DNA from 2 places in the Micromonospora sp. NPDC051924 genome. Region 1 is predicted to be linked to the other one. Evidence: riboswitches for the same ligand, from Rfam matches in the RefSeq annotation. Region 1 holds a riboswitch; the other holds the start of a gene.
The links. A riboswitch is a leader RNA that binds a small molecule or an ion and turns the genes downstream of it on or off. The one in region 1 is predicted to bind thiamine pyrophosphate.
Positions count from the first base shown of each region.

Region 2: linked by a shared signal. The riboswitch ahead of thiE (thiamine phosphate synthase) and the one ahead of ACZ6S5_RS13890 (ECF transporter S component) in region 1 are both predicted to bind thiamine pyrophosphate.

Region 1 covers NZ_JBVJJA010000014.1:80,715-94,892, reverse strand. Annotated here, with positions in the region: gene ACZ6S5_RS13915 (acyl-CoA dehydrogenase family protein) at 1-252, opposite strand, end outside; gene ACZ6S5_RS13910 (DUF6328 family protein) at 375-878, opposite strand; gene ACZ6S5_RS13905 (sugar isomerase domain-containing protein) at 1,027-1,776, opposite strand; gene ACZ6S5_RS13900 (AAC(3) family N-acetyltransferase) at 1,773-2,585, opposite strand; gene ACZ6S5_RS13895 (alpha/beta fold hydrolase) at 2,582-3,406, opposite strand; TPP riboswitch at 3,511-3,617, shown strand; gene ACZ6S5_RS13890 (ECF transporter S component) at 3,692-4,276, shown strand; gene ACZ6S5_RS13885 (ABC transporter ATP-binding protein) at 4,373-5,788, shown strand; gene ACZ6S5_RS13880 (energy-coupling factor transporter transmembrane component T family protein) at 5,785-6,585, shown strand; gene ACZ6S5_RS13875 (hypothetical protein) at 6,696-6,941, opposite strand; gene ACZ6S5_RS13870 (MTH1187 family thiamine-binding protein) at 7,187-7,519, shown strand; gene gndA (NADP-dependent phosphogluconate dehydrogenase) at 7,616-9,058, shown strand; gene ACZ6S5_RS13860 (thioredoxin reductase) at 9,062-9,346, opposite strand; gene ACZ6S5_RS13855 (hypothetical protein) at 9,487-9,672, opposite strand; gene ACZ6S5_RS13850 (isoprenyl transferase) at 9,741-10,517, opposite strand; gene recO (DNA repair protein RecO) at 10,571-11,419, opposite strand; gene ACZ6S5_RS13840 (DUF4097 family beta strand repeat-containing protein) at 11,521-12,300, shown strand; partial or broken gene ACZ6S5_RS13835 (acyltransferase family protein) at 12,357-13,362, opposite strand; gene era (GTPase Era) at 13,515-14,178, opposite strand, start outside.
Region 2 covers NZ_JBVJJA010000028.1:87,693-101,870, forward strand. Annotated here, with positions in the region: gene ACZ6S5_RS22100 (ABC transporter ATP-binding protein) at 1-730, shown strand, start outside; gene ACZ6S5_RS22105 (LLM class F420-dependent oxidoreductase) at 733-1,683, shown strand; gene ACZ6S5_RS22110 (cupin domain-containing protein) at 1,680-1,988, shown strand; gene ACZ6S5_RS22115 (hypothetical protein) at 2,062-4,728, shown strand; gene thiC (phosphomethylpyrimidine synthase ThiC) at 4,774-6,366, opposite strand; gene thiD (bifunctional hydroxymethylpyrimidine kinase/phosphomethylpyrimidine kinase) at 6,384-7,172, opposite strand; gene ACZ6S5_RS22130 (thiamine phosphate synthase) at 7,169-7,837, opposite strand; gene ACZ6S5_RS22135 (thiazole synthase) at 7,915-8,694, opposite strand; gene thiS (sulfur carrier protein ThiS) at 8,691-8,891, opposite strand; gene thiO (glycine oxidase ThiO) at 8,882-9,997, opposite strand; gene thiE (thiamine phosphate synthase) at 9,991-10,617, opposite strand; TPP riboswitch at 10,612-10,722, opposite strand; gene ACZ6S5_RS22155 (aldo/keto reductase) at 10,933-11,895, opposite strand; gene ACZ6S5_RS22160 (hypothetical protein) at 11,969-12,106, opposite strand; gene ACZ6S5_RS22165 (ABC-F family ATP-binding cassette domain-containing protein) at 12,103-13,779, opposite strand; gene ACZ6S5_RS22170 (class I SAM-dependent methyltransferase) at 13,821-14,178, opposite strand, start outside.

The sequences.
Region 1 (14,178 bases):
GAACCGGCCGAGGAAGAGTTCCTTGCCGAAGCTGGGCCGGTCCCAGGCGGCCTCCCGGGCCGCCTCGGCGACCTGCCGGGCCTCCTTCTCGGACACCTGGCCGGCCTCGGTGGGCAGCAGGCCCGCCCCGCCCGCCGCATCGACGGCCGCGGCGGTGCCGGCCGGCGGATCGGTGTCGTCGATCGGGGCCACCCGACCGGTGGGGCCGCCGGCGTTCGCGGGATCGGGTCGGCTGTTCTGTGTCGTGGTCACGGCTGCCTCCTGGGGACCTCGGTCCGGCTGCGTCGACGTGCTCGACGGAAACGACGCTACCCCCGGTTGTTACCCAGGGGTAGCGTCGCGTGCACGTCCGATTTGGCGCGGACCGGGGCGGCTCAGTCGCCGTGCAGCACCTGCGGGTCGTCGTCCTCGTCGTCGATGTCGTCCTCACCCCAGTTGCGCCGGGCGAACGGCAGGATCGCCCAGAACGCCAGGAACCAGACCGCGGTGATCCCGCTGAGCAGGAAGGCGATCGGCCGGCTCAGCACGAAGTCGGTGATCAGCAGGACCGCGCTCACCATCGAGATCAGCATGAACGCGAGGCCGCTGCTGGCCATCCGGTGGGCGAACCGGACCAGCTCGGGCTTGCGGCCCTGCCGGAACAGCGCCCGGTGGAAGGCGACCGGCGAGATGATCATCGCGGTGGCCGCGGCGGCGGCCAGCAACGCGACGATGTAGACGTCCCTTTGGAACTCCGTGGTACGGGTGAAACCGGTGCTGAACGGCAGGGTGAGCAGGAAGGCGAAGAGGATCTGCACGCCGGTCTGCGCCACCCGCAGCTCCTGGAGCAGGTCTGCGAAGTTGCGCTGCCAGCGCTGCTTCTCGGATTCCTTGGACACGCACTACCTCCGGAGAAGACGGTACTGCCGGCGGAGAGCACCCCGTCGGCAGCAACGCCAGTGCCCGGCCCGGCCGGTCGCGAAACCGGTCACTGTGCTGCCTTCGTTCGCGACTGCGGGGCTCGCAAACCCGGCTCACTCCTCGCGCTCACGCCCCCCGGCGGATCCGGCCGGCGTACCGGGCCTCCAGCTCGGCGTTGTGCTCGTCGCCGCCGGTGACGTTGGCGGACAGGTAGACCGGGGGCCGCTCCCCCGCCGCCAGCAGCCGGGCCACCACCTCCGCCACGATCTGCTGGGCCAGCAGCGCGGCGGTGATCGAGGAGACCGCGCCGACCGCGCCGCCGCCGGGCAGCGGCAGGGTGGCGTCGCCGTACGGGGCACCGTTGTCGAGCACCACGTCGGCGAAGTCGGCCAGCTTGCGCCCGGACGGGTGGCGCGAGGTCATCCGGGCGGAGTGTTCGGCCGAGGTGATCGCGACCAGGGCGTGCCCGCGCTCCTTGACGATGGACGCGAACTCCACCATCGCGCCGTTCACCCCGGAGTTGGAGGCGAGCACGAAGACGTCCTGCGGCCGCACCGGGGCCAGCTCGAAGAGGCGGTGCGCCACCGCCGGCTCGCGTTCCAGCTTCGGGCCGAGCACGTCGGCCGGCTCGCCGCCGTAGAGGACCAGGTCGCGCAGGGCGATCCGGTTCGTCGGCACCAGCCCGCCGGCCCGGCCGGCGATCTCCATGGCCAGGGCCTCCGAGTGCCCGGTGCCGAACGCGTGCACGACGCCGTCGGCGCGCAGCGACTCGGCGATCAGGTCCGCCGCCCGGCCCACGTTGTCGCGTTGGGCGGCGGCCACCCGGCCGATCGCCTCGGTCACCACCGCCAGGTACGCCTCGGCGCTCACCGTCATTTTTCCTCCGTCCGTCGGTTGCGGGCCAGCCAGTCCACCGCGAAGTCGACCGCCGCCCGCTGCCTCATCAACCGGCCCGTGCCGTCCCCGACCGGCCCGAGCCGCACCGCACCGGTCTCCTCCAGGTCGGCGCCGAGCCGGGCGAATCCGTCGTCGTCCACCCGGACGTCGTCCCACCACACCCAGTCCCGCCCGCCGTCGGCGGTCAGCACCGCCGCGCCGCAGCGCTGCCGGGGCGGCGCGGGTTGCCGGTACTCGGCCAGGTGCAGCGAGGTGTTGCAGCCGTGGTCGACGCCGAGCAGCAGCACGTCGGCATCGAGGTCGTAGAGGCGGGCCAGCGGAGAGCTCTCGCCGAGCATGTCGGCGAGGGCGTGCCCGGCGACGATCCGCGTCGCGACCGGCCCGAGCGCGGCGAAGGAGACGTGCGGGTGGTCGCTGCGCCGCGCTCCCGGCCAGGTGCGGACCAGCTCCGCGAACGCCCCCATGAACCGGCTCGGGGTGACCGCCGGGTCGAAGCCGGGCAGCTCCGCCCGGATGACCGGCCACCAGTCCGCCGGCACGGGCGGGTTGGTCCAGCCCGCCGGGTCGCTGTTCTCCGGGGTGTGGGTGGGCACGACCACGGTGCCCGCCGGCCCGAGCACGTCGCGCAGGGCGAGCAGCACCGCCTCCGGGCCGCCGGCGAGGAACCCGAGGCCGCGCAGGCCCGCGTGCACCAGCACGGTCCCGCCGGGGCCTACGCCGAGGGCGCGGAGCTGGGTGGCGAGCGACGCACGGGTGTGCGGCCGGGCCAGCGCGGTGGCCGCGGTCATCGGCCGGCGCGGGCGAGGACCGCCTCGGCCAGCGGCGCGGGCGCCTCGTCGGGGATCCAGTGGGTGACGCCGGTGAGCGTGACGAAGCGGTAGTCGCCGGTCACGTGCCGGGCGCACGCCTCGGCCGCGGTCCGGCCGATCGCGATGTCCTTGTCGCTCCAGACGAACGTGGTCGGCACCGCCACCGGCCCGACCGCCTTCATGTCCGCCCCGGTCATGGCGCGGTACCAGTTCAGGGCGGCGGTCAACGCGCCCGGCTCGCGCATCGGGTCGGCGTAGCGGGCCACCCGGCGTGGGTCGCCGACCCCGCCGAGCATCCGGCGCAGGGTCGCCGCGCGGAACGCCAGCAGCACCTTCTCCGCCTTGCCGGGCTGGCGGAACAGCGCGATGTAGGAGGAGCGGGCCTTCTGCTGCGGGTCGGTGGCCAACGCGTGCCCCATCGCCGCCGGGTGCGGCACCGACACCGCGGTCAGGGTGCGCACCCGCTCGGGGTGCGCCGCCGCGAGGCCCCACGCCACGATCGCGCCCCAGTCGTGGCCGACCAGGTGCGCGGTGGTCACCCCGAGCGCGTCGAGCAGCGCGGCCGCGTCGGCCACCAGCTCCGGGATCCGGTAGGCCTCGACCGCCGGCGGCCGGGCGCCCGGCGAGTAGCCGCGCTGGTCGGGCGCGTAGGTGCGCAGGCCGGCGGCGTGCAGCGCGGGCACCACCCCGTCGAACTCGCCGCCGTGCTGCGGGAAGCCGTGCAGCAGCAGGACGGGTTCGCCGTCCTCGGGGCCGCCGGTGCGTACCTCGAACGTCAGACCTCGCGCGTCGACCCGCATGATCGGCAGCCTACCCAGCCGGGGCGGCGGGCAGTGTGGCCCGGCGGCGCGGGTGCAGGGTGACCACGCCCGCCACCTGGTGCTAGCGTCTGCCGAGACAACTTCACATCCGACAGGGGAGCGCACAGCGCTGAGAGTGCGGGCCGGTGCCCGCAGACCCTCGAACCTGATCTGGGTAATGCCAGCGCAGGGAGTTCGGTCGACCTCCAGCCGCGCCGCCGTCCGGTGACACCGGGCGCGGCGTGCGTCTTCTCCTGGTTCCTCTTCTGGACTGGGAGCTCACCAATGGACAACAGCAACCGCTGGCGCACCATCGACATCGTGGTCGCCTCGGTGATCGCGGTCGCCTTCGGCGTCATCTTCTGGGCCTGGGGCCTCCTCTGGGGCGCCACCGACGCCGCGTTCGCCTTCTTCCCGCCGGCGCAGACCCTCATCTACGGCGTCTGGCTGGTGCCGGCCGTCCTGGGCGGCCTGGTCGTCCGCAAGCCCGGCGCCTCGCTCTACTGCGAGCTGGTGGCGGCGATCATCTCGGCCCTGCTGGGCAGCCAGTGGGGTGGCATCGTGATCGTGCAGGGGCTGATGCAGGGCGTCGGCGCCGAGCTGGCGTTCGCCGCGTTCCGCTACCGCTCGTACCGGCTGCCGACGGCCCTGCTGGCCGGCGCGCTGACCGGCCTGAGCGCGGCGATCTTCGACTTCGTCTACTGGAACAAGACCTACGACCTGGCCAGCTACCGCATCCCGTACGCGCTGCTGACCATCGTGAGCGCCACCGTCATCGCCGGCCTCGGCAGCTGGTTCCTGACCCGCGCCCTGGCCAACACCGGCGTCCTGGACCGCTTCCCCGCCGGCCGCGAACGCGCCACGGTCTGACGGCCACCCCATCGTGTCGATCATGAAGTTGGCGGCGATGTGGATCTCCGGAACTGCCGCCAACTTCATGATCACCGGAGGGAAGGGGGTGTGGTGGTGAGCGCGGTGCAGCTGCGGGGGTTCGGGTGGCGGCATGCGGGCCGCAAGGCGTGGGCGGTGCTGGGGGTGGACCTGCGCATCGACCGGGGCGAGCGGGTGTTGCTGCTGGGGCCCTCCGGGGCCGGCAAGAGCACGCTGCTGGCGGCGCTCGCCGGGTTGCTGCCGGAGGACTCCGGCGAGCAGGAGGGCGTCGTCGAGATCGACGGGCTCGACCCGCGCAAGGCCCGGGAACGGGTCGGCATCGTCTTCCAGGACCCGGAGACCCAGCTGGTGATGGCCCGCGCCGGTGACGACGTCGCGTTCGGGCTGGAGAACCGGGGCGTACCGGCCGAGGAGATCTGGCCCCGGGTGGACGAGGCGCTGCGCCGGGTCGGCTTTCCGTACCACCGGAACCGGCCCACCGCCGCGCTCTCCGGCGGCGAGCAGCAGCGCCTCGCCCTGGCCGGGGCGCTCGCCCTGCGCCCGGGGCTGCTGCTGCTCGACGAGCCGACCGCCAACCTCGACCCGGCCGGCGCCACCCTGATCCGGCGGGCCGTCGCCGACGCCCTCGACGCCGACACCACGCTGATCCTGGTCGAGCACCGGGTGGCCGAGGCGTTGCCGCTGGTCGACCGGGTGGTGGTGCTGGAGTCCGGCGGCGGGGTGCGGGCCGACGGACCACCCGAGGCGGTCTTCGCCGCGCACGGCGAGGCGCTCGCCGCGGCCGGGGTCTGGGTGCCCGGCCACACCGTGCCGTCCCGGTACGCCACCGCGCCGCCCGGCGAGGTGTTGCTCACCGCCGACCGGCTCGGCCTGCCACCCCGGCTGGCCCCCACCGACCTTCAGGTACGCGCCGGCGAGGCGCTGGCCGTGCTCGGCCCGAACGGCGCCGGCAAGTCCACCCTGGCGCTGCTCCTCGGCGGCCTGCTCCGCCCGGGCGCCGGTACGGCCACCGCCACGGCCGCCCTGGCCGGCCGGGACGCCCGTACTCCCCCGCACCGCTGGCGGGCGCCCGCCCTAGCCCGGCGGATCGGCTCGGTCTTCCAGGATCCGGAACACCAGTTCGTCACCGGCACGGTCCGCGACGAGCTGGCGCTCGGGCCGCGCCGCACCGGGCAGGACGAGGCGGCGGTCCGGGCCACCGTGGACGGGCTGCTGGACCGGCTCGGGCTGGCCCGGCTGGCCGGGGCCAACCCGTACACCCTCTCCGGCGGCGAGGCGCGGCGGCTGAGCGTGGCGACCGCCCTGGCCACCGCGCCCCGCCTGCTCATCTGCGACGAGCCCACCTTCGGCCAGGACCGACGGACCTGGCGGGAGCTGGTCGACCTCTTCGCCGAGCTGCGCGACGCCGGCCACGGCGTCGTCGCGGTCACCCACGACCCGGACTTCGTCGCGGCGCTGGCGGACCGCACCCTCACCCTGGAGCGGGCATGATCAATGTCGAGCCGGTCGCCGTCCCGGGCGCGCCGCTGGCCCGGCGCAACCCGGTCGCGAAGCTGGCCGCCGCGCTGGTCTTCTCGTTCATCCTGATCGCCACCCTGGACCCGGTGGCCCCGGCGATCGCCATCGCGGTCGAGCTGGCGGTGCTGCCGCTGTTCGGCGTCCGCTACCGCGTGCTGTCCCGGCGGGCCTGGCCGCTGCTGGCCGGCGCCGGCGGCATCCTGGTCACCCTGGTGCTCTTCGCCGCCGACCGGTCCGGCCCGGTGCTGGTCGAGGCCGGCCCGGTGCTGATCACCCAAGGGGTGCTGGTCACCGCCCTGGGGCTGGTGCTGCGCATGCTCGCGGTGGCGCTGCCCGGAATCATCGTCTTCGCCACCACCGACGCCACCGACCTGGCCGACGCGCTGATCCAGAACGCGAAGGCGCCGGCCCGGTTCGCCATCGGCGCGCTGGCCGCGTTCCGGCTGGTGCCGCTGCTCGAACAGGAGTGGCGGATGATCAGCATGGCCCGGCGGGCCCGGGGCGTGGACGCCGGCCGCAACCCGGTGGCCCGGCTGCGGCTCTTCGTATCGACGGCGTTCGCCCTGCTGGTCGGGGCGATCCGGCGGGGCACCCGACTCGCGGTCGCGATGGACGCCCGCGGGTTCGACGCCGGCACCCCGCGTACGGTCGCCCGCCGTCAGCGCTTCACCCGGGCGGACGGGCTGCTGATCCTCGGCGCGACGGTGCTGGCCGGCACGGCGCTGACGGTCAGCGTGGTGCTGGGCACCTTCCGCCCGCTGATCGGCTGACCCCGCGACCACCCGCCGTCGGTTGATCCACCCCGGGTTGCGGCACCGCGGGTCTTCCCGACGACGGGACACCACGGACGGCCGCAACCCGGGGGTCGATCAAGGACCGGTCAGCTGCGCCGAAACGCGTAGAACTTGGTCTGGCCGGCGCGCTTGCTGCGCCCGGCGAGGCGGGCGTCGCGCCCGGCCGGCGGGCCGGCCTTCGGCGGCGCGGGTGGCGTGGCGCCGACCGGCGTCGGCAGCGCCACCGAGCCGGCGACCGGCGCCACGGTGAGGGTGTCGAGATCCGTCGGGGTCACGTCCGTCAGGGACGGCGACGGCTTGCGGGACTTCTTCGGACTGCGCTTGGCGGGCATACGCGAACCTCCTGAGTGTCGGGCGCGCCGTTGCCGGCGCGGGCGAGCGGGCGAGCTCCGGTGGGTCCGACCACGACAGACACCGCGACCGACGGCGGCGGGGAGGATGCGGACGCCCGGAGCGGGACAGGTCCACGGCGTACGGCGGTGGACCGGGCTCGGCGGAAGGGCGTCAGTTACGCATGCCAGCAGCCTAAGCCGCCGCCCGCCCGCCCCGCACCCGATTTACTGGCACGATCGACGGCATGCTGATCGCGTTCTCGATCACCCCGCTCGGCGTGGGTGAGTCCGTGGGCGACCTGGTCGCCGACGCCGTCCGGGTGGTCCGCGAATCCGGCCTGCCCAACCGGACCGACGCCATGTTCACCACCGTCGAGGGCGAGTGGGACGAGGTGATGGCGGTGGTGAAGCGCGCCGTGGACACCGTGGCGGCGCAGGCGCCCCGGGTCAACCTGGTGCTCAAGGCCGACCTCCGCCCCGGGGTCACCGACGCGATGACCGCCAAGGTCGCCCACGTCGAGGCCCGGCTGGCCGAGGACACGGGCCCGACCGCGACCATGCCGCCCGTCCAGGAGTAACGCCACGCACACCGGCCGTCGACGTCCCCACCCGGGCCTGCGGAGACCGCGATACGGTCGCAGGACGGGCAGCGGAGACGAGAGGTGGCGGTACGCATGGCACAGCAGGCGACGGCGCAGATCGGGGTCACCGGTCTGGCGGTGATGGGCCGCAACCTGGCCCGGAACCTGGCCCGCAACGGGTTCACCGTGGCGGTGCACAACCGCTCGCCGGAGCGCACCCGCAGCCTCGTCGCCGAGCACGGCGACGAGGGCACCTTCGTGCCGTCGGAGTCCATGGCCGACTTCGTCGCCTCGCTGGAGCGCCCGCGAGCGGTGATCGTGATGGTGAAAGCCGGCGGCCCCACCGACGCGGTGATCGACGAGCTGATCCCCCTGCTCGAAGAGGGGGACATCGTGGTCGACTGCGGCAACGCGCACTTCGCCGACACCCGCCGCCGGGAGGAGGCGTTGCGCGGCCACGGGCTGCACTTCGTCGGCACCGGCGTCTCCGGCGGCGAGGAGGGCGCGCTGCGCGGCCCGAGCATCATGCCGGGCGGCTCGGCGGAGTCCTACCGGAAGCTCGGCCCGATCTTCGAGAAGATCGCGGCCCAGGTGGAGGGCGTCCCGTGCTGCCGGCACATCGGCCCGGACGGCGCCGGCCACTTCGTGAAGATGGTCCACAACGGCATCGAGTACGCCGACATGCAGCTCATCGCCGAGGCGTACGACCTGCTGCGGGCGGGCCTGTCGGCGAGCCCCGGGGAGATCGCGGAGATCTTCCGGGAGTGGAACGGCGGCGAGCTGGAGTCCTTCCTCATCGAGATCACCGCCGACGTGCTCGGGCACACCGACGCGGCGACCGGCCGGCCCTTCGTCGACATCGTGCTCGACCAGGCCGAGCAGAAGGGCACCGGTCGCTGGACCGTGCAGAGCGCCCTGGACCTGGGCATCCCGATCACCGGCATCGCCGAGGCCACCTTCGCCCGGTCGCTGTCCGGGCACGCCGACCAGCGCGCCGCCGCCCGCCGCGCCTTCCCCGACGCGGGCGAGAAGTGGCAGGTCGACGACCGGGACACCTTCGTCGAGGACGTCCGACGCGCGCTGCTGGCCAGCAAGATCGTCGCGTACGCGCAGGGCTTCGACCACATCCGCGCCGGCAGCCGGGAGTACGACTGGGACATCGATCTGGGTGGCACCGCCACCATCTGGCGGGGCGGCTGCATCATCCGCGCCCGTTTCCTGGACCGGATCCGGGAGGCGTACGACGCCGGGCCGGAGCTGGCCACGCTGCTGGTGGCGCCGTGGTTCGCCGACCGGGTCAACGCCGGGGTGCCGGGCTGGCGGCGGGTGGTGGCCGACGCGGCCCGGGCGGGCGTGCCGACCCCGGCCTTCTCGTCCTCTCTGGCCTACTTCGACGCGCTCCGCGCCGAGCGGCTGCCGGCCGCGCTGATCCAGGGGCTGCGAGACGACTTCGGGGCGCACACCTATCGCCGGGTGGACCGGGACGGCTCGTTCCACACGCTCTGGGCGGCCGACCGCTCCGAAGTGGAGGCGTGAGACTCACCAGGCCCGCTGGGTCTCTCCGGGCGACAACTCCGGCTCGGCGCGTCTACCGCCGCGCCGCGACCCGGAGCTGTCGGGCGGGGTGGGCGCCCAACCGGCGGCGGGTTCGCCGGTGGCCAGCTCGGCGATCTCGCCCGAGCGGAGGGCCGGGGTGTGCCCCAGGTCCGCGCAGTACCGCTCGGCCACCCCGGCGCACAGGTCGGCGATCCGCTCCCGCTGCGCCGGATCGGCCAGGTCGGCCCCGGCCAGGGCGGCCGTCATCTCGTACCGGAGATCGCGCATCCTCCACCCCCGTGGCGGGCGCCTCCGGGCGGCGCGCCCTTGCGCCGATCGTACGCGTGGGCGCCCCGCTCCCGGCCGGAAAGCCGGATGCGGGGCGCCCACGGAGACGGTCCGCCGCGACGCCGCGGCGGCCGTCGACGTCAGAAGAACCGGCGGCGCTTGGCCTTCTGCGGCCGGAGCATGTCGGCGCCCTTGGCGAGCAGTCGACTCACCCCGGTCGGGCCCCGCCGGGCCTCCATCGAGTGGCTGAGCCGGCGTGCGCCGGCCGCCGCCAGCGGCACGGCGACCGCCATGACCGCCCACTGCGCGATCCGCTTCTGAATCATGTGGTTCACCTCCGCGTTCGGCTGCTGTCCGTACTGGTACCCAGCGCGCCGTGTCGGTAAGCGTGACCTCAGGCTCCCGGAGCCACCGGGTTGGGCAGCGCGCCACCGAAGCGACGGTCCCGCTGGGCGTAGAGCTCGCAGGCGTACCAGAGGTGGCGGCGGTCGAAGTCCGGCCAGAGGGTGTCGAGGAAGACCAGCTCGGCGTACGCGCTCTGCCAGAGCAGGAAGTTGGAGGTGCGCTGCTCGCCGGAGGGGCGCAGGAAGAGGTCCACCTCGGGGATCTCCGGGTGGTAGAGGTACTTCGCGATGGTCTTCTCGGTGACCTTGCCCGGGTCGAGCCTGCCGGCGGCCACGTCGCGGGCGATCGCCGCGGCGGCGTCGGCGATCTCCGCCTGGCCGCCGTAGTTGACGCAGAACTGCAGGGTCAGTGTCGAGTTGCCCCGGGACATCTCCTCGGCGGTCTGCAGCTCGGAGATCACGCTCTTCCACAGCCGGCCGGCCCGGCCGGACCAGACCACGCGGACGCCGAGGTCGACGAGCTGGTCCCGGCGGCGGCGGATGACGTCCCGGTTGAAGCCCATCAGGAAGCGGACCTCGTCCGGCGAGCGCCGCCAGTTCTCGGTGGAGAAGGCGTACGCCGACAGGTAGGGGATGCCCAGCTCGATGGCGCCCTCGATGGTGTCGAAGAGGCTGTGCTCGCCCTGCTCGTGACCCTTGGTGCGGGGCAGGCCGCGCTCCTTGGCCCAGCGGCCGTTGCCGTCCATCACCACGGCGATGTGCTTCGGCAGCGCCTCTCTCGGCAGGGCCGGCGGCCGGGCACCCGACGGGTGCGGAGTCGGTGGCACCGGCGCACGCCGGACGGCCCTCGTCGATCGGATCACTGAAGTCTTCTCCCTGTTCACACCAGCGGCGGCGGGCCCGGCGTCGGCGGGACCACACCCGGCCCCGCGCCGCCGGGCGGCGGGGCCGCGCCGGACGCCGGGCCACCCCGGTCGACCAGCGGCAGCGAGCGTAGCGCGCGCTCCAGGTGCCACTGGAGGTGCGCCGCGACCAGGCCGCTGCACTCCCGGCGTACGCCGGTCTCGGTGGCGTCGGCGTACGCCCAGTCGCCGGTGGTCAGCGCGGACATCAGGTCGATGGTGGCCGGGGCGGGATGGGCGGCGCCGGGCGGCCGGCAGTCCGGGCAGACCGCGCCCCCGGCCGGCACGGAGAACGCCCGGTGTTTCCCCGGGGTGCCGCAGACCGCGCAGGCGGTCAGCGCCGGCGCCCAGCCGGCGAAGGCCATCCCGCGCAGCAGGTACGCGTCGAGCACCAGGGTGGTGGCGTGGTCGCCACGGGCCAGCGAGCGCAACGCGCCGAGGGTGAGCTGGAACAGCCGCATGGACGGCTCCCGCTCGACCGGGGTGAGCCGCTCCGCGGTCTCGGCGATCGCGCTGGCCGCCGTGTAGCGGGGGTAGTCGCCGAGGAACCGCTTGCCGTAGAGGTCGATCCCCTCGACCTGGCTGATGGTGTGCAGCGAGCTGCCCAGGTTGCCCTTGGGGTCGCCGGCGAGCTGGAGGTCGACGTGCCCGAACGGCTCCAGCCGGGCGCCGAACCGGCTGGAGGTGCGGCGGACGCCCCGGGCCACCGCGCGCAGCCGGCCGTGCCGGCGGGTGAGCAGGGTGATGATCCGATCGGACTCGCCCAGCTTCTGCACGCGCAGCACCACCGCGTCGTCGCGGTAGAGCTGTCGGCGGTACCCGGCCATCCGATCATTCTCCCTCGGGGTGCGATCTCAGGGTCGGTTCGGGGTGGATCGGCGGTCGGACCCGGATGTGCGGCCGCAGGGACCGGCCGTAGCGTCTCGGCATGGCTCTGCACCGGACCGCCGTCGCCGCCGCCGCGGCCACCACCCTGATCCTCCTCGCCGGGTGTGACACCCTCTCGTTCCGCCGGCTCGACTACGACGACACCGAGTCCGTGAAGATCACCCGGATCACCGTGGCGGCCGGCGGCGCCGGCGACGTGACGGTCGACGCCACCGGCCCGGCCGGTCAGGTACGGGTCAGGCGGGTGATCCGCTACCAGGGCGGGCAGCCGGACACCCGGTACGAGGTCAACGGCGACGAGTTGGTGCTGAAGACCGACTGCGGCCCCCGGTGCACCGTCTCCTACGAGGTGACCGCCCCGGCGGGCGTGGCGGTACGCGGCGAGACCAGCTCCGGGAACGTCACGCTCAGCCAGGTCGGCCCGGTGGAGTTCACGCTGCGCTCCGGCGACATCAGCGTGACCGGGGCGCGCGCCGACGTCCGCGCCGAGACCACCTCGGGCAACATCGAGGTGGTCGACGCGGCCGGCGCGGTCCGGCTGCGCGCCTCCTCGGGCAACATCGACGGGCGTCGGCTCGCCGCCGGGGTGGACGCCGAGGCCACCTCGGGCAACGTCACCGTCGAGCTGGACCGGCCGACCTCCGTCCTGTTGCGTGCGACCAGCGGCGACGTCGAGCTGACCGTGCCCGACGGCCGGTACCGGGTGCGGGCGCACGCCGACTCCGGCGACACCGAGCTGGCTGTCCCCGACGACCCGACCGCGTCCCTGGTGCTGGACGTCGCCGCCACCAGCGGCAACGTGACGGTCAACCGCCGCTGACGCCGCGCCGGCGGGGGCGGGGCTGGCCGGGGCGGCCGCGGCCCGGTCGGCGACGGTCCGCCGGGGACGGCCGGGGAGCAGTTCCGGCGTACGCCGGGCCGCCACGTCCTCCACCCAGCCGACCAGCAGGGCGACCACCCCGACCAGCGCGAACACCAGCACCACCCGGACGGCGAGGCCGAGCGGGTCGCGCGGTGTCCAGCCGACCAGGCCGACCAGTGGGGTGAGCGCCACCACGAACGGCATGTGCCACAGGTAGGCGGTCAGCGCGCGCCGGTTCAGCCCGGTGACCGCCCGGCCCACCAGCGGGTGACGGTCCACCCAGGGCGCCTCCGCCGGGGCCCGGCCGATGGCGATCAGGATGAACGCCGCCGACCAGAGCGCGTTGCCGAGGTGGATGTCGTTCAGGTCGTAGCCGCGCGGGCCGGGGTGGGTGAAGATCCAGGCCAGGCCGGCGACGCCGAGGCCGAGCGCGGTGGGGACGAGGACCCGGTCGCGCAGCCGGCGGAGCATTCCGTCGTGGTGGGCGAAGCCGAGCAGCCAGGCGCCGAAGTACAGGCCGAACTCGCGCAGCACGGTCGGGGCGTCCGGGAAGATGCCGAACTCGATCGCGGCGAGCAGCACGTACGGGGCGAGCAGGGTGGGCAGCGGCGCGCGGCGGAACAGCCCCAGGACCAGCGGCGAGGCCAGCACGAACCACAGGTAGTCCCGCAGGTACCAGATCGGGCTCAGGGCCAGCCCGCCCCAGTGGTTGGCCGGCGGGTCGCTGACCGGGAAGAGCCAGAGCAGCACCTTCGGGGTGAGCGACAGCCCGGTGAGCAGCATGGCCGGTACGAAGACCGCGGCCAGCACCCAGAGCGACGGCAGCAGGCGACGCAGCCGGCGCGCCACCGCGGGCACCCCGCTCCGGTCCAGCGACGCGGCCATCAGCGAGCCTGCGAGCGCGAACATCACCGACATCGCGGGGAACACCAGGGTGAGCGCGGCGTGACCGGTGACGTGATAGACGACGACTCGGACGATGGCCAGGAAGCGGAGCAGGTCCAGGTATCGGTTTCGCATCAGCCTGCATCTATGTCCGGGGGCGGGGGCGGCGTTTCCCTACCCTCCGGTTCGACCCGGAGAAACGATCAACGGGCCCGGGTCGGAAGTGACACTTCCCATAAGACCGATCGCCGGCCCGGAGAACCGGGCCGGCGATCGGACGTACCGCCTCAGAAACCGAGCTTGCGCAGCTGCTTCGGGTCGCGCTGCCAGTCCTTGGCGACCCGGACGTGCAGGTCGAGATAGATGCGGGTGCCGAGCAGTTCCTCGATCTGCCGGCGCGCGGTGGTGCCGACCTGCTTGAGCCGACTGCCCCGGTGACCGATCACGATCGCCTTCTGGCTGGGCCGCTCGACGTACACGTCGGCGTAGATCTTGGTGAGGTTGCCCTCCGGGATCATCTCCTCCACCACCACGGCGATGGAGTGCGGCAGCTCGTCCCGGACCCCCTCCAGGGCCGCCTCCCGGATCAGCTCGGCGACGAGCACCTGCTCCGGGTCGTCGGTGAGCATGTCATCCGGGTAGAGCTGCGGCGACTCGGGCAGGTATTTGGTCATCACGTCGACCAGGGTGTCCACCTGGTGCCCGGAGACCGCGCTCACCGGCACCACGTCGGCGAAGTCGGCCAGCTCGCTCACCGCGAGCAACTGCTCGGCCAGCCGCTTCCGGTCCACCAGGTCGGTCTTGGTGACCACGGCCAGCACCGTCGCCTTGAGACTGGCCAGCTCGCCGGTGATGAACCGGTCGCCCCGGCCGATCGGCTCGTTCGCCGGGATGCAGAGGCCGATCACATCGACCTCGCTCCAGGTCTCCCGGACCAGGTCGTTGAGGCGC
Region 2 (14,178 bases), on a different contig from region 1:
CCGGTCCGGTTGCGGCAAGTCGACACTGCTGCGCATGATCGCCGGCCTGCTACCGGTCACCGCGGGCGAGATCACCGTGGCCGGTACGCCGATCACGAAGCCGCGCCGCGACATCGCCATGCTGTTCCAGCGGCCCGCGCTGCTGCCCTGGCGTTCGGTGCTGGACAACGTCCTGCTGCCGGTCGAGATCTTCGGCTGGAGCCGGGCGAAGCACCGCGACCGGGCCCGCGCGCTGCTGGAGATGGCCGGCCTGGGCGGCTTCGAGAAGCGCCTGCCGCACGAGCTCTCCGGTGGCATGCAGCAGCGGGTCTCGCTCTGCCGATCACTGATCGGCGAGCCGCGCGTGATGCTCATGGACGAGCCCTTCTCGGCGCTCGACGCGCTCACCCGCGAGGAGCTCTCCGGCGAACTCCAGCGCGTGCACATGGAGACGAAGGCGACCATCGTCTTCGTCACCCACTCGATCGACGAGGCGGTGCTGCTCGCCGACCGGGTCGTCGTGCTCAGCCCGCGGCCCGGCCGGATCCGCGAGATCGTCGAGGTCAAGGTGCCCCGGCCGCGCACGCTGGGCCGCCACGCGCACCTCGCCGACGTGGCCCGGATCAGCGCCGAATTGCACGAACTGCTGATGGAGCGGGACGCCCCGGTCGGCGTACCCGCGCCGGCCGGACCGGCGGAGCCGACCGAGCCGACGGAGGAGCCGGCGCCGGCCGGCACGGGAGGACAGTGAGCATGCGGGTTTCCGTCTTCACGGAGCCGCACCGCGGGGCCAGCTACGACGACCAGCTCCGGTTCGCCCGGCGGGTCGAGGAGACCGGCTACGAAGGCTTCTTCCGGGCCGACCACTACCGGGCGATGGGCGACGAGCCCGGGCTGCCCGGCCCCACCGACGCCTGGCTGACGCTGGCCGCGCTGGCCCGGGAGACCTCCCGGATCCGGCTCGGCACCCTGGTCACCTCGGCCACCTTCCGGCCGCCCGGCCCGCTGGCCGTGATGGTGGCCCAGGTCGACCAGATGAGCGGCGGCCGGGTCGAGCTGGGCATCGGCGCCGGCTGGTACGAGCGGGAGCACACCGCCTACGGCATCCCGTTCCCCGGCGTCGCCGAGCGGTTCGACCGGCTGGCCGAGCAGCTCGAGATCGTCACCGGGCTGTGGCGCACCCCGCCCGGCGAGACGTACAGCTTCAAGGGCGAGCACTACCAGCTCCTGGACGCGCCCGCGCTGCCCAAGCCGGTGCAGCGGCCGGGGCCGCCGGTGATCGTCGGCGGGCGCGGCCCGAAGCGCACCCCCGAGCTGGCCGCCCGGTACGCCGACGAGTTCAACATGCCGTTCAAGACCGTCGCCGAGACGGCCGCCGCCTACCAGCGGGTACGCGAGGCGTGCGAGCGGACCGGACGGAACGGGTCGGGACGGGTGCCCCTGGTGCTCTCCGCCGGCGTGGTGGTGGCCATCGGCCGGACCGACGCGGAGGCGCAGCGCCGGGCCGCCCCGCTGCACGTCAAGAGTGCCCTGCCGCCGGAGGACCCGGTGGTCGGCTCCCCCGCCCAGCTCGTCGACCGGCTGGGCGAGTTCGCCGCGATCGGCACCACCCGGGTGCACCTGCGCCTGATCGACTTCGATGACCTCGACCACCTGGAGCTCATCGCCGCCGAGGTGCTCCCCCAACTGGACGGAACCCGATGACCCACCTCTCCCCCGACGTCGAGCTCGGCCCGGTGGGCCAGGAGATCGTCTACGAGAACGACCGGGTGCGCGTCTGGCACATCCGACTGGAGCCGGGCGAGCGGCAGCCGCTGCACCGGCACGACCACCCGTACCTGGTGGTGGCGATCCAGGGCGCGAAGAACGTGGTGCAGACGATCGACGGCACGCAGATCGACGCCGACGAACCGACCGGCGGGGTGGTCTACCGCGACCCGGGCGCCGTGCACATGCTGACCAACGTCGGGGACACCACCTATCTGGCCCGCCTGGTCGAGTTGAAGTAGGCACTGCTCACGCCGCTGCTCCGTAAGGAGTGGCAAGTGGCGATCGACGGCACCGGGCCGTAACGTGCCCGACATGGCCTTTCGGACGTGGGGCAGACTGCTGCTCACGGCGCTCGGGGTGAGCGTGCTGGCCGGGGCCGGCCAGCTCGGCATCGCGTACGGCTTCGGCGTCGTACGCCTCGACGGCGTGTTCGCCGACGGTTCGGTCAACCGGTGGCCAGCCCAGCTCGCCTGGGTCGGCTGGTTCGCCGCGGTCGCCGCCGTGGCCGGTACGGTGCTCACCGAACGCCTCGCCCGCCGGGACGGTTTCCCGGGTGGCACCACCGAACAGCTCGCCGTGGCCGGCGCCGCCGCGCTCGGCGCGATCGTGGTCGCACCGCTCTGCATGCAGCCCGCCCGCGCCGCCGAACTCGGCGGCACCGTCGACCCGGTGTGGGCGGTGGGCATCTGCGCGATCCTCGGCGCGGTGGTCGGGGCGGGTGCCTCTATCGCCGTCCTGCTCAAGCCACCGTTCGGGTGGAACATCGTGCTGACCGCGGCCGCCGTCTGGCTTCTCGCGCTGCTCTCCGTCGTGCCGACGGTGGCCTCGGCCCGCCCGCTGCACACCGTACGCCTGGGGGTTCTCGAACCGTCCTGGCTGGACGCCGGGGCGGCCCAGCGCCTGGCCATGCTGATCCTGCCGACGGTGTCCCTGCTCGCCGGCGCGGCGGTCGGCGGGCACGCCCGCCGCCGTGGCCACCTGCCCCTGGTCGGCGGGGCGGCCGGGGCGGCCGGGCCGGTGCTGCTGGCCTTCGCGTACCTGACCGCCGGGCCCGGCGACGCCGCCGACCGCTACCAGCTCGCCCCCTACTACGGCGCGCTGATCGCGGTCGCCGCGGGCGCGCTCGGCTCGGCCGCCACCGCGGTGCTGCGCCGGCCGGCCACCGCGGCCGGGTCCGACGCCATCGAGCCCACCGACATCCTCCAGCCGCTGCCCGCGTCGCCCGCCGTCCCCGGCACCCCGGCCGCCGGCTCCTCGGCGCTCGCCACGCGGCCGGCCCCCGACGGCACGGACGAGGCGGCGGCCCCGACCATCGGGCCGCGAGAGGCCGGCCGGCACACCCCCGCCCACTGGGACTGGCCGGTGCCCGCCGGTGTCACGCCGACGTCGGTACCGACCGGCCGGGCCCACCGGGACGAGGTGCGCCCCGGCCCGGACATCCGCCGCGACGACCTGGTCGCCGAGGACGAGCGGACTCCGACCGGCCGGTCCGACGAGCCGGCGCCGGCCAGCCTGTTCGGCGGCGCGGCACCGGACGAACCGGTGCGGACCGGCCGGCACGGCGAGCCGGGCGAGGACGGACCGACCCGGGCCGGCCTCAGCGGTGAGGCGGACGCCGACGAGCCGCCTTCCGCCGGGCGGGACACCGAGGACCTGATGCGGTCCCTGCCCGTGCCCGGGCTGCTGCCGCCCGGCCGGCGGACCGCCGCGATCGACGTGCTGGCTGCCGGTCGGCCGGTCGGCCAGCCGCCGGTCGAGCCGACCGGTACCGCCCCCGCCGCGGACGCCACGCCGGCCGGGCGGCGCGACCGGGAGCAGCAGGACGCCGGGTCGACGCCGGACCGCGCCGCGCGACGGCTGCCGTCGTCGCCGGAGCCGGGTCCGGCCGCGCCGGCGGCGGAGCCCGCACCGACGGGCGCACCGGTGGCGGAACAACCCACCGCTCCGGCGGCCGAGGTCGCCACGGGGACCACCGCCGTACCCCGGTACCGCCGACAGCGACCGGCCTCGCCCGCGGCCGGTGGCGCCAGCGGCACCGGCCGGGAGCCGGCCCCGGCGACGTCGGCCACCGGCCCCGAACCGGCGCGATCCGAGGCGCCCACCACGGAGGCCCCGGTGGTCGAGCGCCCCGCGCCGGCCGAGCCGCGCCCGGCCGGCCGGTCCAAGCGCCCGCGCAAGGGTCGGACCAGCCCGGCCACGGAACCGATCGCGACGGCGACGCCCACCGAGCCGGCCGGCTTCGCCGGCGCGCCGCTGCCCGACGAGCCGCCGGCGGCGCCGGTCGCCGGGCGGCCGGACGCCACCAGCGACGGTTCACCGAGGGAGCGCACCTTTTTCCTGGACCCGGAACCGGTCGACGCCCCGACATCGCCCCGCCCACGCTTCCCGATCTTCGAGGACGTGTCGGACGGCCCGGGCAGCGTCCGGCCCGCCTGGCCGATCGCGCCCACGTCGAACCGGCCGGTCAACCCCCGCGACAACGGCGGCGCCCCGGACGGCACCAGCGGAGACGACGGCACCCCGACCGAGCCGGCCCGGGTCGAGCCCGCGCCGCGCCCCCGCCACCGCGCCCTGCCGGACCTGAGCCGGGGCAGCGGGTGGGACGCCCTCGCCACCGCCAGGCACGCCACCCCCACCGCTGGGGAAGACCCGCAGTCCGGCGAGGACGGGCGGCAGGCCGCGCACGCCGCAGCCGGAACGCCGGCCGCCGACGACCCGCACCCCGGGGAGCAGGCGACCATCCCGGGCGACGCGGACGACGAGCCCGGCAACGGGAAGGCGAAGCAGCGGCGAGGCCTGTTCCGGCGCAACCGGGCCAAGGAGACCAAGGAGACCAAGGAGATCAAGGAGGCCGAGGCGCCCGCGGCCGCGGCGCTGACGCGGGACGAGGAGTACGTCGACTGGGTCGCCGGCCTCGCCTCGGACGAAAACCCCGACGACGCCCATACCCTGCGGACCGGCCGCCACCACCGCGACTGACCTCCGGGGCGGGCCGACGGTGTGACCGGCCCGCCCCGGAGCGGGTCAGGCCAGCGGCAGGTAGACCCGCGCCCCGGCGGAGACGAACTCCTCGGACTTGTCCTTCATCCCCCGCGCGGCGTAGTCCTTCAACTCCTGCGTGATCTTCATCGAGCAGAACTTCGGCCCGCACATCGAGCAGAAGTGTGCCGTCTTCGCCGGCTCGGCCGGCAGCGTCGCGTCGTGGTACGACCGCGCGGTCTCCGGGTCCAGCGAGAGGTTGAACTGGTCCTCCCAGCGGAACTCGAAGCGCGCCTTGGAGAGCGCGTCGTCCCAGGCCTGCGCCCCCGGGTGCCCCTTGGCCAGGTCCGCCGCGTGCGCCGCGATCTTGTACGCGATGACGCCCGCCTTGACGTCGTCCCGGTCGGGCAGCCCGAGGTGCTCCTTCGGGGTCACGTAGCAGAGCATCGCGGTGCCGAACATGCCGATCATCGCGGCACCGATCGCCGAGGTGATGTGGTCGTACGCGGGCGCGATGTCCGTGGTCAGCGGGCCGAGCGTGTAGAACGGGGCCTCGTGGCACCACTCCTGCTGGAGGTCCACGTTCTCCTTGATCTTGTGCATCGGCACGTGACCCGGGCCCTCGATCATCACCTGGACGTCGTGCTCCCAGGCGACCTTCGTCAGCTCGCCGAGGGTCCTCAGCTCAGCGAACTGCGCCTCGTCGTTGGCGTCCGCGATGGAGCCCGGCCGCAGCCCGTCGCCGAGCGAGAAGGTCACGTCGTACCTCGCCAGCAGCGAGCAGAGCTCCCGGAAGTTGGTGTAGAGGAAGTTCTCCTCGTGGTGCGCCAGGCACCAGGCCGCCATGATCGAGCCGCCCCGGGAGACGATCCCGGTCACCCGGTCCACGGCGAGCGGCACGTACGGCAGCAGCACCCCGGCGTGCACGGTCATGTAGTCGACGCCCTGCTCGGCCTGCTCGATGACGGTCTCCCGGAACACCTCCCAGCTCAGCTTCACCGGGTCGCCGCCGACCTTCTCCAGCGCCTGGTAGATCGGCACGGTGCCGATGGGCACCGGCGAGTTCCGCACGATCGCGTCGCGGGTCTCGTGGATCCGCTTGCCGGTGGACAGGTCCATCACGGTGTCCGCGCCCCACCGGGTGGCCCAGGTCAGCTTCTCCACCTCCTCGGCGATCGAGGAGGTGACCGCCGAGGTGCCGATGTTGGCGTTCACCTTCACCAGGAACGCCTTGCCGATGATCGCCGGTTCGCACTCCGGGTGGTTGACGTTGAGCGGCAGCACGGCCCGCCCGGCCGCGATCTCGTCCCGGACGAACTCCGGCGCCACGCCCTCCCGGATCGCCACGAACTCCATCTCCGGCGTGACGACGCCGGCCCTGGCGTACGCGAGCTGCGTCGGGCGCTTCCCGTCCACGCCGGCCAACGGCGTTCCGGCGCCCCGGACGGGCGCGACGTCGCCGCGCGCGGCGATCCACGGCCCCCGCAGCGGCGGCAGCCCGACCTCCGGGTCGGACCCGGGGCCGGAGGTGTCGTAGAGCCGGACCGGCGGGTTGTCCCCGGCCAGCCCCACCTCGGCGAACGGCACCCGGAGGTCCGGCCGCGACCCCTCCACGTAGACCTTGCGTCGTGCCTGCATGACAGCCTCCCTGATGGTCAACAGGACCAGCCGAAGTGGTCCAGCGGGCCGCGTCCCGCGCCCAGCTCCCAGTGCCGCGCGCCGGTCAGCGCACGGGTCACGTACTCCTTGCCGGCGGCGACCGCGACCGGCACCGGATCGCCGGCCGCCAGCCGCACGGCGATGGCCGCCGAGAACGAGCAGCCGGTGCCGTGGCTGTGCCGGGTGGCCACCCGGGGCCCCCGCAGCAGCGTGGTCGTCCCCCCGCCGACCAGCACGTCCACCGCCTCGCCGCCGGCGTCCACGTCACCGCCGGTGACCACCACGTGCGCCGGACCGCCGGTCGCGAGGGCCTCGGCCGCCGCGACCATCTCCTCGACCGTGGTCACCGGGCGTCCGGTCAGGGCTGCGGCCTCCGCGCAGTTCGGCGTCGCCACCTCGGCGTACGGGAGCAGCCGCTCGACCGCCTCCACCACGCCGAGCCGGTGTCCACTGCTGGCGACCAGCACCGGGTCGACGACCAGCCGGGGCAGCCGGCCCGCCTCCGCCGCCTCGGCCACCGCGTCGGCGACCGCCGGGGTGCCGAGCATGCCGGTCTTCACCGCCCGTACCGCGAAGTCGCCGAGCACGCTGTCGAGCTGGTCGCGGACGGTCTGCGGGGGCAGTGGCAGGACGGCGCCCACGCCCCGGGTGTTCTGCGCCGTGACGGCGGTGATCACGCTGGTGCCGTACGCGCCGAGGGCGGCGAAGACCTTGAGGTCGGCCTGGATGCCGGCGCCTGCGCCGGAGTCCGATCCGGCGATGGTGAGGATGGTTGTGGGGGTCACTGTTCCCCTTCGGTGGTTGCGCTTTGGGGCTGCGGCCGACCGTGCCGGCTTCGCGGCACCGGGCCGACCGCCTCTTCGAAGGCTCTGCCCAGCGTGGTGGCGGTCTCGGTGAGGTCTTCGGCTCGCATGAGCGCGCCGAGCACCGCCACCCCTGCCGCACCTGCCTCGACGCATGCTTCGACCTGATCGGGCGTCTCGATGCCGCCGAGCGCCAGGACCGGGACGGGGCTGACTCGGACCAGCCCGGCCAGCCTGGTCGTGCCGAGGGGTGGGCCGTAGCCGGGTTTGGTTCTCGTCGGGAATACCGGCGAGAGGGTGGCGTAGTCCTCGGTGGTGAGACGCGCGAGTTCCGTGGCGTCGTGGCAGGAGCGGCCGACCAGGCCGACGGGCGGCGGTGGATAGGGGCCGGCGGCGGGCAGGTGCACGGCATCGCCGTCGAGCGGGTCGGGGCCGGCGACGATCAGGGTGCCGCCTGCCTCGGCGAGCACCGCGCGCAGCTCGACGGCGAGGGCGAGACGCTCGGCGCGCGGCAGGTCCTTCTCCCGCAGCACCACGAACCTGACTCCCCCGGCCCCCACCCCCGCGACCACCTCCGCCAGTGGCCTACGCGCCACCCGCCGGTCCGTCAGCAGCACCACCCCCGACGGCACCGGACTGCCGGACATCGTGGACGATCGCGGCCCGTCGAGGGGCCACTCGCTGCCACGACTCAGCTCGGAAGCCGCGACCTGCGGCACGCCGGTCACAGGTCGGGCCGTCCGTCGTCGGGGGTGGAGGCGAGCGCGTGGAAGCGGCGGGCGATCCGGCCCGCCCCGTACGCGTGCCGCCCGGCCGCCACCGCGTACCGCATGGCGGTGGCCATCGCCACCGGATCCGCCGCCCGGGTGACCGCACTGGCCAGCAGCACCGCGTCGCAGCCCAGCTCCATGGCGAGCGCCGCGTCCGAGGCGGTGCCGATGCCGGCGTCGAGGATCACCGGCACGTCCACGCACTGCCGGATCAACCGGATGTGGTGCGGGTTGCTCACCCCCAGCCCGGAGCCGATCGGGGCGCCGGCCGGCATCACCGCCGCGCAGCCCACGTCGGCCAGCCGCCGGGCCAGCACCGGATCATCCGAGGTGTACGGCAGCACGGTGAACCCGTCCTCGACCAGCTCCTCCGCCGCGCGCAGCAGCTCCACCCCGTCGGGCAGCAGGGTGCGCTCGTCCCCGATCACCTCCAGCTTCACCCAGTCGGTGTCGAACGCCTCCCGGGCCAGGTGGGCCACCTTCACCGCCTCGGCGGCGGTGCCGCAGCCCGCCGTGTTGGGCAGCAGCCGTACGCCACACCGGTCCAGCAGGTCGAGCAGGCCGCCGGCGGTGCCCGGGGCGGTGTCCACCCGGCGCAGCGCCAGCGTCACCAGCTCGGTCCCGGAGGCGCGGATCGCCTGTTCCAGCACGTGCAGGTTGGCCGCGCCGCCGGTGCCGAGGATGAGCCGGGAGCCGAACGTGACCCCGCCGAGTTCGACGGACACCGCGCTCACCCGCCCTGGGCGGCGCTGAGCACCTCGACCCGGTCGCCGTCGCGCAGCACAATCGCCGGCCAGCCGCCGCGCGGCACCACCTCGCCGTTCACCGCGACGGCCAGGCCGCGCTGCTGGTCGGTGACGGTGCGGACGACGTCCGCGACGGTCGTCCCGCCGGGCACGTCACGCCCCGCACCGTTGACGGTCAGTTGCACGTCTCCTCCTCGCTGGCGGATGCGGTCCGGTCCGTGCCGGCGAACCGGTCGGGGGTGAACGGGGCGAGCAGCCGGTCCGGCTCGCCGGTGACGATCAGCTCGGCGACCAGGTCGGCGGTGACCGGGGTGAGCACGATGCCGTGCCGGTGGTGTCCGGTGGCGGCGAGCACGCCGGGCCGCCCGGGCAACGCCCCGAGGATCGGCGCGTTGTCCGGCGTACCGGGGCGCAGCCCGGCGGACGCCTCGACCAGGTCGTACTCGGCCAGCTCGGGAACCAGGTCCACGGCGGCGCGGAGCAGCCGGAGCACCGCCCCGGCGGTCACCTCGGTGTCGGTGCGCTCCTCGACGGTCGCCCCGACCACCACCTCGCCGCTGTCCCGGGGCACCAGGTAGACCGACTCGCCGTCCGCGTACCCCCGGATCACGTGCCGGAAGTCCGGCGCGCCGCGACCGGGCGCGCGGAGCCGGAGCACCTGGCCCTTCACCGGCCGGACCGGAAGGCCGGTGAGCGCCGCCGCGCCGCAGCCGGCGGCGACCACGGTGACCGGCGCGTCCAGCTCGGACAGCTCACGGACCGCGCCCGGCCGCCACCCCACGCCGGCCCGCTCGGCGGCGGTCCGCAGCGCGGTGACCAGCCGGCGCGGGTCGACCTGGTGGTCGCCGGGGGCGACCGCGCCGCCACGGACCCGCGGGGCCAGCGCCGGTTCGCGGTCCCGCAGCGCCGAGGGGCGCAGCGGCGTGATCGGCAGCCCCAACCCCTGCTGGTACGTCCAGAGCCGGCGCGCCTCGGCCAGGTCGTCGGCGGTCAGCCCGACCACCAGCGTGCCGTCGGTGCGGTACCCGATCCCGACGCCGGCGGCCTCCACCAGCTCGGCGGCGAAACCGCGCCAGCGGGCGGCGGACTCGGCGAGCAGGCCGGTCAGCTCGTGCTCCCCGAAGTACGCCTCGGCGACCGGCGACAGCATGCCCGCGGCGACGTGCGAGGCGCCGGACCCCGGGGCGGGATCGTGCACCACCACCCGCAGCCCGCGCTGCGCGCAGCGCCACGCGATCGCCAGCCCGACCGGTCCCGCCCCCACGATGGCGACGTCCGGCCGGGTCAGCACGCCAGCGCCTCGATCAGTTCGGCGGTCGTACGGGCGGGATCAGGGCTGGCGGAGATCGCCCCGACCACCGCCACCCCGTACGCCCCGGCGGCGCGCAGCGCCGGCACCGAGGCGGGAGTCACCCCGCCGATCGCGATGACCGGCACGGCCACCGCCCCGGCGACCGCGCGCACTCCGTCGGGGCCGATCGGGTCGGGCAGGCCGGACTTGGTGGTGGTGGCGTGGCAGGGGCCGACGCCCAGGTAGCTGGCCCCGGCGGCGACCGCCTCGGCGGCGGTCACCGGTTCCCGGGCGGTCGCGCCGAGCACGGCCGTGGCGCCGAGCACCCGGCGGGCCGCCCGCACCGGCAGGTCGTCCGCCCCGACGTGGCCGCCCGCCGCGCCCACCGCCAGCGCCACGTGCAGCCGGTCGTTGACCAGGCACGTCGCCCCGTACGGCCGGCACAGCGCGACCACCTGCCGGGCCAGTTCGTACGCCTCGCGGTCGGTGGCGTCGTCCGCCATCCGGACCTGGACGACCAGCTCGGCGCGGGCCACCGGCAGGGCGACGCGCAGCACGCCGAGCGGGTCCCGCCCCGGCCGGGTGTCGGTGATCAGATGCAGTCGTCCCAGGGACGGCACGGCAACACTCCTCCCTGCGCCGGCATTACCCGGATCAGGTTCGACGGTCGGGGGCTTCCAGCCCCCCTCTCAGCCCGGTACGCACCGGGCTCCCGTGGGTCACTTGCGGCCTACCGTACGGCGTTCCCCCGGATCCGCCAAGGGTGGGTGACACTTTTCCCACCCACCGTCCCGATTGGAGGACGGGGACAGTGGGTGATCGTCCACTCACGCCATGCTGTCCGGATGCCCGCGAAGCGGTATCGGCGGCCTGACCCGAGCAGCACGCTGCCCCGGCGCCGATCGGGACGGCACCGGGGCAGCGGACGAAGCCGGTCAGAGGATGGCGTCGAGGGCGTCCAGATCCTCGTCGGTGGGCTGCCAGGTGCCCGCCTCGGCGTTGGCGCGTACCTGTTCCGGGGTGGTGGCGCCGGCGATCACCGAGGTCACCGCCGGGCGGGCGGCCAGGCCGCCGATCGCCACCTGCAGCATGGTGAGCCCACGCTCGGCCGCGTACGCCTCGATCGCCTCGATGGTGTCCCAGTCCGCCGCCGCCAGCCGTTCGGCGTAGCGGCCGCCGCCGGAGAGCCGGCTGCCCGCCGGGGGCGCCTCGTTCCGGTGGTACTTGCCGGTGAGCAGGCCGTTGGCCAGCGGGAAGAACGGCAGCATGCCCAGGCCGAACCGCTCGCAGGCCGGGATGACCTCCGCCTCGACACTCCGCTCCAGCAGCGAGTAGTGGTTCTGCGCGGAGATGAACCGGGTACGCCCCTGGGAGGACGCGGTCCAGTCGGCGTCGGCGATCTGCCAGCCGGCGAAGTTCGAGTTGCCGAGGTAGCGGACCTTGCCGGCGCGGACCAGGTCGTCCAGGGCGGCGAGGGTCTCGTCGATCGGGGTCTCCGGGTCGGGCTCGTGCATCTGGTACAGGTCGATGTGATCGGTGCCGAGCCGGCGCAGCGACGCCTCGACCGCCCGGGCGATGTACCGGCGGGCACCCCGGGCGCCGTGATCGGGCCCGTTGAGGCCGTGCATGTCCATGCCGAACTTGGTGGCCACCACCACGTCGTCCCGGCGCCCCTTGAGCGCCTGGCCGAGCAGTTCCTCGGAGCCGCCCTGCGGCTCGCCGTAGATGTCGGCGGTGTCGAAGAAGTTGATCCCGGCGTCGAGCGCGGCGTCGACCACCGCGCGGGTGCCGTCGAGGTCGAGCTTGCGGCCGAAGTTGTTGCAGCCGATGCCGACCACGGACACCACGAGCCCGGAGTCGCCCAACCGGCGGTAGGTCATCTCAGTCACGAGATCCACCCTATGCCGCCCGCCACCGGGCCACCGGTCGAGCCCGCGGGTCCGGCTCCCCCGGGGTGAGTCGTTCACGACATCAGGTTCGTAGCGCCTCGACACCCGCCTGCCGCCCGCGATGCCACCCTCGCTCCCGGCGGCGCGCGCAGGCCGCCCGCCGCACCACGCCCACCCGGCCCAGGTCCCAGTCGAAGTCGGGCCGATGGCCGTCGATCACCCGACGTCCCAGACCGGCTCCGGGGTCTCCACCACCTCGCCGTCCCCGCGGAAGAGCACGAACCGGTCGAAGGAGCGGGTGAACCAGCGGTCGTGGGTCACCGCGATCACCGTCCCCTCGAACGCGTTCAGGCCCGCCTCGAGCGCCTCGGCGGAGGCCAGGTCGAGGTTGTCGGTGGGCTCGTCGAGCAGCAGCAAGGTCGCCCCGCAGAGCTCGAGCAACAGCACCAGGAACCGCGCCTGCTGCCCGCCGGAGAGGGTGCCGAACCGCTGGTCGCCCTGCCCGGCCAGCTCGTAGCGGGACAGCGCCGCCATTGCCGCGTGCCGGTCCATCCCGGCCCGGTGCTCGTCGCCCCGCCAGAGGATGTCGACCAGCGCCTTCTCCATCAGCTCCGGCCGGTCGTGGGTCTGCGAGAAGTGCCCGGGTCGGACCCGCGCGCCGAGGCGGATCATCCCGCCGTGCGCGACGGGCGCGAGCTTCGCCCCGTCGACCGGGATGTTGGCCGGATCGGGGTCGGTGCCGCCGCGGGCCAGCAGGCGGAGAAAGTGGGACTTCCCCGTCCCGTTCGCGCCCAGCACGGCGACCCGGTCGCCGTACCAGAGCTCCAGGTCGAACGGGTAGGTCAGGCCGTCGAGCTCGAGCTGCTCGGCGATCACCGCGCGCTTGCCGGTCCGCCCGCCGGTCAGCCGCATCCGGATGTCCTGGTCCTTCGGGGGTACGGGCGGCGGCCCGGCCTCCTCGAACTTGCCCAACCGGGTCTGCGCCGCCTGGTACCGGGAGGCCATCCCGCTGTTGTACGCGGCCTTCTGCTTGTACATCAGCATCAGCTCGCGCAGCTTCTGGTGCTCCTCGTCCCAGCGGCGGCGCAGCTCGTCGAGGCGGGCGTGCCGGGCCACCCGCGCCTCGTGCCAGCTGGCGAAGCCGCCCGGGTGCACCCACGCGCTGCCGCCCTCCACGGCGACCACCCGGTCGGCGGTCTGCGCCAGCAGCTCCCGGTCGTGCGAGACGTAGAGCACCGACTTGCCGGACTCCCGCAACCGGGCCTCCAGCCAGCGCTTGCCGGGCACGTCGAGGAAGTTGTCCGGCTCGTCGAGCAGCAGCACCTCGTCCGGGCCGCGCAGCAGCATTTCCAACGCGAAGCGCTTCTGCTGGCCACCGGAGAGGGTCCGCACCGGACGCTCCCGGGCGGCATCCCAGGGCAGGTCGAGAACGATGGTGGCGACGGTGTCGAAGAGCACCTCGGCGTCGTACCCGCCGGCCTCGCCCCAGGCGGCGAGGGAGTCCGCGTACGCGAGCTGGGCCTTGCCGGCGGCGTTGCTGTACTTGCCGCGGACCTCGGCCGCCCGCATGGCCGCCTCGGTCTCGGCGAGCCGCCGGCCGGCGTCGCGCAGCGCCGGCGGGGCGAGCGCCAGCGCCAGGTCGGCCAGCGTCGAGTCGTCCCCGATCATGCCGATGAACTGCCGCATCACGCCGAGCCCGCCGGAGCGGGCGATCGCACCGGTCTTCACCGGCAGGTCGCCGGCGACCATCCGCAGCAACGTGGTCTTGCCGGCGCCGTTGGGACCGACCAGGGCCACCTTGGCCCCCTCACCGACCCGGAACGACACCTCTGCGAAGAGCTCCCGGCCGTCCGGGAGGATGTGCCCGACTCCAGCCACGTCCACGTATCCCACGCGGGCATCCTGCCCGAGGGACACCGCCGGGCGACACTCGATTACCGGGTGACCCGCAGCACCCGGTAGCCCTTCTGGCTGGCGTGCCGCTCGACCTGCCAGCCCTGCTCGACCAGCCAGCGGTGCAACGAGTCGCCGCCGAGGTGCCGGGCGATCACCAGCCAGGCCATCCCGTCCGGGGCGAGCCGGGGCAGCCAGCGCAGCAGCAGCCCGTGCAGCTCCGCCTTGCCGATGTGGATCGGCGGGTTGGACCAGATCTGGGCGAAGGAGACGTCGGCCGGTACGCCGTCCGGCGCGACGACCCGGACCCGGTCGGCGGCGCCGACCCGGGCGGCGTTGGCGGCGGTGAGATCCCGGGCACGCTGGTTGACGTCCACCGCCCAGACGGTGGCGGACAGC